Regions from separate parts of the Comamonas sp. GB3 AK4-5 genome, predicted to be linked through region 3. Evidence: riboswitches for the same ligand, from Rfam matches in the RefSeq annotation. Region 3 holds a riboswitch; each other region holds the start of a gene.
What was found. Region 3 has a riboswitch for cobalamin ahead of ACA027_RS17660 (TonB-dependent receptor). Riboswitches for the same ligand answer to the same signal wherever they lie in the genome.
Positions count from the first base shown of each region.

Region 1 (3,271 bases), 350 kb from region 3:
CTTGTTGCGGTAGACCACGGCCGACAACTTGTTCTGGCCTTGCTCGAAATGCAGGCCGGTTTCAATGTTACGGCTGCTTTCCGGGCGAAGATCAGGCGAAGACTGGCCTGTGAAACGCTCATACAGCGTGGGAGTCCGAAAGGCTGTGCCTGCCGAAGCCACCCAGCGCAGGCTGTCGTTGATCTGCAGCCCATAGCCCACGCCTCCGGTGGTCTTGCTCTTCTGGTCGCGCACATCATCGTGGCGCATATGGGCATTGAAGCTGTGCGCCCCGGTTTGCCAGCCCCAGCCCAAGGCAATGGCGTTTTGCACGCGCTTGCTATCTGTATTCACAAGAGAGGAATAAGGTGAGAGCGAGTAATCTGTCTTCAGACGGTCTTCCGTACGCTCATAGTCCACGTTGAAGCGGTGCCCGCCCAATGTCCAGATGTTCTGCCACAGCAGGCCTGCGCTGCGGCCCTCGGCCGATTCCGGGGCGCTGGTGTGGCGGTCGGTGTCCATGCCGGTGTGCGAGAGCTGCACCACGCTGCGATAGCTGCCCGTCCACTGGGCTGCCCACTTCACGCTGGCCGTGGTGGTTTTGACAATGTCGAAATCATCAAATGGCGCGGGGCTTTGATCGTATTGGGCCTTGAGACGGTTGTAGCGCAAGCTGCCGTCCAGAGTGTGGATGCCGGTCTTGTAGCCCAGGTTCAGCCCCACCGAGCTGTTGGAATATCCGTCTTTATCGGGATTGGGCGCCCATTGATTACCCGGATTCACATCCCAGCCATCGCTGCGCTCATCCGCCAGATTCAGTGCATAGCTCAGGCCATTGACGCCACCGGAAATCCCTGCGGCAGCCTTGCTGCTCTTGTGGGTGCCATAGCCCAGCTCCACATAGGGCACGGGCGCACCTTCCTTGCCTTTGCGGGTGAAGATTTGAATCACACCACCCATGGCATCCGAGCCATAAATGGCAGCGGCAGGGCCGCGCAGCACTTCAATGCGTTCGATCTGCGCCAGCGGCAACGTCGCCCACACAGCGCCGCCTTGCATTTCCTGCGTGCCAAATCGCACACCATCCACAAACACCACGGCATGCTGATTGCTCATGCCGCGCAAATACACGCTGGTGGCTTGCCCGGGCCCGCCACTGCGGTTGATTTGCACGCCAGGAACCCGCGCCAGCACATCGGCCACACCAACCGCGCCAGAGCGTTCAATCTCTGCACTGTCGATCACGGTCATATCGGCCGTCACGCTTTCCAAAGACTGGGGCATGCGTGCGGCCGTCACCACGGTTTCGGACAGTCGCGACGCCGAAGCGGTTTGCGCCAGCACGCCGGCGCTGCACAAGGCCATGACGGCGCCCGCCACAGCAGCCAGAGGACAACGCACACGGGCGCACAGGCCTTCCGCGGAGAATTGCTTGAAGTTTTGCATCAATGAATCAAAGGTTGGCACCGGCGTCCCCGCCCGTGCAGCTTGCACCACCAGCCGCCTGCGGACAGGTGCTGAACCTTTTGGCCGGTATCCAGACTGGCGCACCCGCTGCCTCGGCCTTCCCAGAGCGCCAGGCTCCAGTGGCGGGAAAAGAGACAGGGTGGTCTTGCGACCGGTGCGCTCACTGTTGCGGGGGCAGTACATGCTGTGCAGGCTGCAAGGCCTGCATCCATGTTTCCCGTTTAACCACAGCGCCAGAACAGCGCCGTGAGCACCAAAGGCCGGCATTGTACGAAGCCTGGCTTACAGCCCGCTTGTGTGAGAGCTCCCTCACATGCTGCACCGCTTGCACTGTGCCGTGCCTCGCAAGGAGGCAGAAAAGAGCACCGTCCCGCCGGCAAGAAAATGGGCCCGCACCGCGCAAGCTGTCCCATGTAAAAAGCGCCTGCAGGGCTTGCAGGCGCTTGCGGGGCAAAGGCCCGATGCATCCCTCCGCAGGCCTAGCCCCGAGGCTTGCTGGCAGGCAAGGCCGGCGGCTGCGCCGCGCTGAGGGCGGGGACTGCCGGGGCGTGCCGGGCGATGGCTGCGGTGCTGCTGCCCGCAACCCGGGCCGCAGCGCTCTTTCGGGCCTGCTCGCGCGCCTGGCGGCGTTGAAAGCGCAGCAGCTCCTTGTCGTTGCGGCGGATATGCAGCGACAGCCAGTCGCGCAGCACGCTCGACAGCTGGGCCGCCACGGTGATGCTGCCGGCCTGCAGCTTTTTCTCCAGGCTCCACAGCTGGTCCATGAAATGCTGGTGGCCTATCTTGTGGTTGTCCAGATCCGGAAAACCCATCTGCGCCATGATGTGCTCCTCATTGCGCAGATGCTCCTGGGTGCTGACGATCACCCTGTGCAAAATGGTTTCCACCACAGCCCGGCCCTGGCCTTCGCTGGTGGCGGTGTGCAACTCGTTGACCAGCTCCACCAGCAGGCGGTGGTCTGCGTCGATGGGGCCGCCATCGATCACCATGTCATCGGCCCATGCAAAGTAAGCCATGGATCAGGCCTCCAGTGCCGGCAGCGCCTGTCGCGCGGCCAGTGCAGGCTGGGCATAGGTCAGCGTGGTTGCCGTGCCCTTGAACACGCTGACGGCCTGCACCAGCGCCTGGGCCTGAGCCTCCAGCGACTGGGCTGCGGCGGCCGATTCCTCCACCAGGGCCGCGTTGGACTGGGTGACCTGGTCCATCTGCATCATGGCCTGGTTGATCTGCTCGATGCCATGGGTCTGGTCTTCGCTGGCCTCGCTGATCTCGTTCATGATGTCCGCCACGCGGCGCACGCTGACCACGATTTCGTCCATGGTACTGCCGGCTTTTTCCACCAGCGTGCAGCCGTTGCCGACGTTGTTGACCGACTCGTCGATCAGGCCCTTGATTTCCTTGGCGGCCTCGGCTGAGCGGCCGGCCAGGGAGCGCACCTCGGAGGCCACCACGGCAAAGCCCCGGCCCTGCTCGCCTGCGCGGGCCGCTTCCACGGCGGCGTTCAGCGCCAGGATATTGGTCTGGAAGGCAATGCCGTCAATGATGCCGATGATGTCGGCGATCTTGCGCGACGAGGTGTTGATGGCTTCCATGGTGTGCACCACTTCGCCCACCACCTGGCCACCGCGCACGGCGACCTTGGAGGCGGTTTCGGCCAGCTCGGCAGCCTGGCGGCCGTTGGCGAAGTTCTGGCTCACGGTGCCGGCCAGCTCCTGCATGGCGGCCGTGGTTTCTTCCAGCGCACTGGCCTGCTCCTCGGTGCGGCCCGACAAATCCAGGTTGCCGGTGGCAATTTGCGAGGTGGCCGTGGCAATCGCATCGCTGC
Region 1 covers NZ_CP166730.1:3,586,265-3,589,535, forward strand. The annotation lists gene ACA027_RS16210 (TonB-dependent receptor domain-containing protein) at 1-1,425, opposite strand, end outside; cobalamin riboswitch at 1,490-1,719, opposite strand; gene ACA027_RS16215 (bacteriohemerythrin) at 1,926-2,462, opposite strand; gene ACA027_RS16220 (methyl-accepting chemotaxis protein) at 2,466-3,271, opposite strand, start outside.
Region 1: it holds a riboswitch for cobalamin, as region 3 does, so the genes downstream of both, ACA027_RS16210 (TonB-dependent receptor domain-containing protein) here and ACA027_RS17660 (TonB-dependent receptor) in region 3, are expected to answer to the same signal.

Region 2 (3,271 bases), 620 kb from region 3:
GAGCCGGTGATCGTCCAATGCATAGAGCAGTTGGCGGCACTGGGCGTGCAACTGGTGATCGATGATTTCGGCACGGGCTATTCCAATCTGGCCTATCTCAAGCGCATGCCCATCAGCAAGCTGAAAGTGGACCAGTCGTTTGTGCGCGGCCTGCCGCAAGATGCCAGCGACAAAGCCATTGTGGAAGCCGTGGTCAGCCTGGGACGGGCGCTGGACGTGGAAATCGTGGCCGAGGGCGTGGAAACCCAGGCGCAGCGCGAGATGCTGCAGAGCATGGGCTGCGGTTTTTACCAGGGCTTTTTGTGTGCACCAGGCGTTGAAAGCGCCACGGTGCTGGCCATGCTGCGGGCGCAGACGGCGGGAATGGATGTGGGGGATATGCGGACCGGAGCGACAGCCTCTGCCGATTCGCCGGCGCTGCCTGGGAAGGCGGGGCGAAAGGTGTCTGCAAAAACCGCTACGCCGTCATCCTGAACCGGGGGTTCAGGTGGGCGAGGGCAACCAAGCATTGGGTTCATCTAACGCGAGACGATCACGCTTGCCTGGCAATGTACCAAGCCCGTGCTCAGGGAGCATTGGTTCAAGGAAATATAAAGCGCAGCGGCCTTGCAGACAGCGTTATTTTACTGCGCTTCTGGCCGCAGTGCCGACAATCCCCAAAGCCGTTACAGCAGTTGGCTTTCTACATCCAGTGCGGCTTCCATGCGTGCAATCAGATGCTGGGCCTGCAGCAGCTCCAGCTCACGCTGTGCCAGCAGTGCCTGCAGCTCCGTCATCAGCGCCGGCGTGTCCTCGTCGCTGTGGGTGGTCTCGGTGGCCGGCAGGGCGGTTGGCGTGCTTTCGAGGTTGAGGTCCAGCTCTTGCTCCAATGCCTGCACCCGCTCGCTCAGGGCTGCATTTTCAAAGGCCAGATTCACGGCCACCAGCACGCCCACACGCTCGCGCGAGCGGACTTTGCCAGTGTTGCGTATGCGTTCCATCTCCGCGTCAACGCGGTCGACGGCAGCCAGCAGCGGGGCTTCTTGGCCATCGGGGCAGGTCAGCAGATAGTCTTGCTGCAGGATGCGTGCTTCGATCTGGCTCATGATCCCTCTTGGTTGACGGGCAAGCGTGCAATCAGGGCGTCGACACGGGAGCGTGCCGCGTGCAGGCGCGAACGCAGCGAATCGCGCTCCTGCGTCAGGGCGGCGACTTGTTCGGCCAACAGGGTATTGGTGCGTTGGAGCTCCGCATGCCGCACCAGCAGGCGATCAACACGCTCTGCCAGCGGCTCGATCAGGGAAGGCTGTGAGGTCATGGACATAGAGGGTAGCGATTGTAGGCTTTCGCGCCTGCAACAAGTTGGAATTTCCTATGCCAGACCTTGCTGTTCGGCGTTCCAGGCGCATAAATGCGGTGTCCGCCTACAAGTTCTGAAGAGGGCTTGCGCGTAGTCCCCGTTTGCAGCCCATTCCCCTGCTTGTGGGGCGTGGGCTCCGGCACTCTTTAGAATCGCACCCTGTTGGTGCTCGTCGCGCGGTTCACGCGTGGCAGTTCAACGGGAAGCAGGACGGCGACGTGGGCCCCCCACATGCCCAGCCTGCGCTGCCCCCGCAACGGTGAGTCCTAGGTGCATATGCTGCACCCCCGCCATTCAACACAGCCACTGCATGCCTTGAACAAGCATGTGGGAAGGCGATGGTGTGGAGGACCAGCCCGGATACCGGCCAACACAGGTGTGCCCGCTTTGGCAGGGCATGTGGTTGCCCACTGCTGGCGGGGAGGCTGGCGCGGGCGGACTTTTCTGATTTCTCCAATGAGTTCGTTTTCTCAGCAGTGCGCGGGCGCTGCTTCGTCGCTGGCCGCGCATGCCGCCAGCGTGGCCGTGGGGCTGACGGCACTGGCTGCAGCAACGGTGCATGCCGCCAATCTGGATGATGTAGTGGTGTCGGCCACGCGCAGCGAGCAACGCCTGGCCGATGTGGTGGCGGACATCACGGTGGTGGACCGTGATCAGCTGGACCAGCAGGCTGGCCGCTCCCTGGAAGATGTAATGGCCAAGTTGCCCGGCGTGCAGATCACCCGCAATGGTGGTCCAGGATCCGACACCAGTCTGTACCTGCGGGGCGCCAGCAAGCAGCACACGGCGGTGTACATCGATGGGATTCGGGTGGATGGACAAAACGGCTCGGGTGGCGCGCAGTGGGAATCCTTGCCCGTTGATTTGATAGACCGTATCGAAGTGCTGCGCGGTGCTGCTGGTGCTGTGTATGGCTCGGACGCCCTGGCGGGGGTAGTGCAGATTTTCACCAAACGTGGCGAAGATGGAGTGCATCCTTTCATTGGGGTTGGCGCCGGTACCTACGGCAGCAGCAAGGGCGAGGCCGGCCTCAGCGGTGCGCATGGTGCCGTGGATTACGCACTGGGCGTTTCTTATGCGACAAGCAAGGGCTTTGACTCCAAGACCAATGGGGTGCACAACGAAGACCGTGATGGCTACACCCGCAAATCCGCCAATGCGCGCGTGGGTCTGCAGCTGAGCAAGGTTCACCGCTTGGATCTGACGGCGCTGACCAGTAAATCCGATGCGGGCTATGACGCCACCAAATCAATCCAGGACGATCGGGCGATCCGTGAGTTCGATGCCTATGGCTTGACATGGGCGGCCCAGTGGACAGAGGGCTACCGCACACGTCTGTCCGTGAGCGAGTCCACCAACCGCTACCAGACCACGGGCACCAGCCTTTATGAGGCGGAAACCCGGCTGCGCACCTTGCTGTTGCAAAACGAATGGAAACTGGGGCAGGGGACGCTGAGCCTGGCGCTGGAGCGGCGTGAAGATGCGCTGGAGAACACAGGGCTGAAAAACACCAACCGCAAGGAACGCGATCAGACAGGCATCGCCGTAGGCTATGGCGCCAAATATGGCAACCATACCGTGCAGCTCAATGCCCGCAGTGACGATGACAGTGACTTTGGTCGCAAGAACACGGGCGGCATTGGTTATGGCTGGGATTTCGCCCCCCAGTGGCGGGCTACGGCTTCCGCCTCGACCGGCTTTCGTGTGCCCAGCTTGTACCAGCGTTTCTCGGCCTATGGCGACTCTACATTGGCGCCTGAAGAGAGCTTGAACAAGGAAATCGGCCTGCGCTGGGCGCAGCAGGGCAATCACCTGGGCATCACGCTCTACCACAACAAGCTCAAGAACCTGGTGTCCTACCAAAAGGGGCTGGGCAGTTGCGGCATGCCGTCCTGTTATGTGAATGTGGATCGCGCCTTGCTGCAGGGCATT
Region 2 covers NZ_CP166730.1:3,316,465-3,319,735, reverse strand. The annotation lists gene ACA027_RS15025 (EAL domain-containing protein) at 1-474, shown strand, start outside; gene ACA027_RS15020 (cell division protein ZapA) at 666-1,085, opposite strand; gene ACA027_RS15015 (DUF904 domain-containing protein) at 1,082-1,297, opposite strand; cobalamin riboswitch at 1,486-1,726, shown strand; gene ACA027_RS15010 (TonB-dependent receptor domain-containing protein) at 1,796-3,271, shown strand, end outside.
Region 2: it holds a riboswitch for cobalamin, as region 3 does, so the genes downstream of both, ACA027_RS15010 (TonB-dependent receptor domain-containing protein) here and ACA027_RS17660 (TonB-dependent receptor) in region 3, are expected to answer to the same signal.

Region 3 (3,271 bases):
CCCCATAGCCTGCCCGTGCTGTCCAAGGTGCTGGTGGCCACCGAAATGGCGCAATACCAGCGCGATGGCGTCATCCACCACCCGGCCTGGAACCAGCGCCGTATCGACTTTCAGCCCTATCCCTATGCCTCCTACACCGAGGCCCTGGTCAAGGCCTTGCAGACCACGCAGCTGGAAGGCAATGTGGAATTTCTGCACCAACTCGATCCCGGCTTTGTGGCCAAGGACCTGGTGGACGACCGCTTTGTCAAAAAAGCCCTGCAGCAGGTGGGCGGCCTCAAGGCCTTTGGCCATGCCGAGAGCTTTACGCGCAAAGAGGTGATCGCGGTATGAGGCAGGTGCGCACTGCGTGGCTGAGTCGGCTGGGCTGGCCCGTGCTGGGGCTGCTGCTGGCCGTCGCCCTGTGGGCCCTGGGCGCCCGGCAGCTGTCTGATGTGGATGCCCTGCGCCAGGCCTTCGGCCCCCAGGCAGGTTTTTCCGCCCTGTGGCGGCTGCTGCAGGACGGGCTGATATGGCTGCACATGGCGCTGAGCCTGCAGCGCATCGGCTTGTCTCTGCTGCTGGCACTGCTGATAGGCGTGCCGCTGGGCATCTGGCTGGGCTTGTCGCCGCTGTTTGCCAAGCTCACGGGCACCTTGTTCCAGTTTCTGCGCATGGTCTCGCCCCTGTCCTGGATGCCGCTGGCCGTGATGGCCCTGGGCGTGGGCGAGGCACCGGTGATTTTTCTGCTCAGCTTTGCCGCAGTCTGGCCCATCATGCTCAACACCGCAGCCGGCGTGGCGGCGCTGGACAAAAGCTGGCTGCAGCTGGCGCACAGCCTGTCAGCCACACGCCTTGAAGTGGTGTGGCGGATTGTGTTGCCCGGCATCGTCTCTCACGTGCTCACCGGCTTTCGCCTGGCCCTGGGCATTGGCTGGATCGTGCTGGTGCCGGCAGAAATGCTGGGCGTCTCGGCCGGCATGGGTTACTTTATTCTCGACACCCGGGACCGCCTGGCCTATGACGAGCTGATGGCGGGTATTGTGCTGATCGGCTGCCTGGGCTTTGCGCTCGACCTGCTGGCCCGTTGGGTGAGTGCGCGCTGGCTGCGCTGAGACCCGCTCACACAACCCTTGATACGTCGTTGCTTCGTCTTGTCGTACCTCTGTACTGCCTGCGACTTCGCGCCTCGTCTCAAACGCAAATCTTCGATTTGCTGGGCCGTGTGAACACGCTCTAAGCAGCAGGCCTGAGGATGTCCGCCCGCATCGGTGGGCGCTTTGCTCCGCCGTCCACCAAGGCCAGCCCAGCCCGGTGGGCGCAAGACCTGGCCTTATACTGCGCGACGCATTGGGAAGGGGCCGATCTGGCCCGTCTTCACCAGTCATGCAACAGGTGCCCGGGGCTTGCTCCGGGTGAAACGGGAACAGGGTGCAAAGCCCTGGCTGCCCCCGCAACGGTAAACAGACATTACGCGGCATCCATCCACACAAAGGCCTGCTGGCCCGATGGTGGATGCAGCGTATGGAACCGCTTCATGGCGTCCTGCAAGACAGGCGCCGGCCACTGATGTCCTACGTGAGCTCCTGCGAGCTGCGCGGCGGCATTGGGAAGGCGAAGCGACTAAGGCCCCGGACCTTCTGGTGGCCTGTCTGCAAGCCCGGAGACCGGCCTGTTGAGCGTCGCACACCATGGGTTGAGGGACCCGTGGCGTGCGGCATTTGCAGCAAACGCCTGCGGGGTGCAGTGTGGCAGCAACAGGCTTTGCGGCTGGCGCCATGGTGGCGTGTGGCCCTCGGCATGGGGCGGTCATGGGCAGGCAGGCGTCGCTGCGCCAAGACTGTGCAAGCCGTCATACAGCAAGGCCAGCCCCTGGACACCAGAGGCCTTGCGTGCATGCGGCATGTGCAAGTCGTGAGCCTCTGACAACGATGAAGCACCAGCTTTACCCCGCAGCCCGCCATGCCAAGGCGCTGCCATTTTCTTCACCCACCTGGAATTCCTGGACCTGCGCTGCGCTATTGGCCTCGCTGGGCCTGGCCGTGCCAGCCCAGGCTGCCGAAGCCGAGGCGGCTGAAGGCGCCGCAAGCAAGCCCAGGACGTCCGCCCAGGCTGATGCCAGTCTGCCCACCGTGCAGGTCAAGTCGGCACCCGTGACTTCCGAGGGCGGTCTGGGCCTGTCCCTGCCGTCGACTTCGGGCAGCCGTACCGGCATCGTCACGCGCGATTTGCCCGCCAGCCTGGATGTGGTGGACAGCGAGACCTGGCAGGAGCGTGGCGACATCCGCACGGCCGACATCATCGGCCGCAGCGTGGGCATGGCACCTTTGTCGCCCACCAGTTACAGCAGCCTGTCGTTTGGCGCGCGTGGTTTTACCGGCACCAACTCCGTGGGCATTGCCGAAGATGGCGTGCGCCTGGGCGTGGCCTCCAGCACCGTGCCTTATCCCAGCGATGGCTGGGGCTATGAGCGCGTGGAAGTACTGCGCGGCCCCGCTTCCATTGTTTATGGCAGCGGCACGGTGGGAGCCACAGCCAATCTGGTGCGCAAACAGCCCAGCCGCGAGCCGGTGCGCGAAGTGCTGTTGGGCGCGGGCTCGGACGGTGCGGCCAAGCTGGGCCTGGGCGCTGCAGGCCCGCTGGGCGAGACCTTGAGCTACCGGGTGGACGCCTATGGCCACTACACCAATGGCGAGCACGACATGGCCCGTGCCCATGGCGGCAAGCTGATGAGCACGCTGCGCTGGCAGCCCAGCGCAGCGCTGCGCATGGAGCTGCTGGCCGATTACAGCGACCAAAAACCAGCGCGCTACTTTGGCACGCCCACGGAGAATGGCAAGATCGTCAAGGAACTGCTGGGCCGCAACTACAACACCGATGACAGCGCCATCAGCATCAAAGACCAGCGCGTGCGTGGTCGTGTGAACTACCAGGTCAACGACTGGCTGAACGTGAGCAACGAGCTCTACCACTTCAAGGCCGACCGCTATTGGCGCAACATTGAGTCCTATCGCTACGATCGCAGTACCGGTATGGTCAAGCGCGGCGACTATCTGGAGTTGGCCCATGACCTGGAACAGACCGGCAACCGGCTGGAGTCGCGCATCAATGCGGGTGCCCACCAGCTGGCGCTGGGCTGGGAGGTGAGCCGGACCAAGTTTGGCTACTCGGGCAACTCCGACAATCGAAAAATCGACCTGCCAGTGGACAGCTCTCCCCATGGCCCTTGGGACAGTCCAAGCCCCATGGTGGATCGTTTTCAGACCACCACCACCACGCATGACTTCTACGC
Region 3 covers NZ_CP166730.1:3,939,045-3,942,315, reverse strand. The annotation lists gene ACA027_RS17670 (ABC transporter substrate-binding protein) at 1-333, shown strand, start outside; gene ACA027_RS17665 (ABC transporter permease) at 330-1,094, shown strand; cobalamin riboswitch at 1,356-1,670, shown strand; gene ACA027_RS17660 (TonB-dependent receptor) at 1,911-3,271, shown strand, end outside.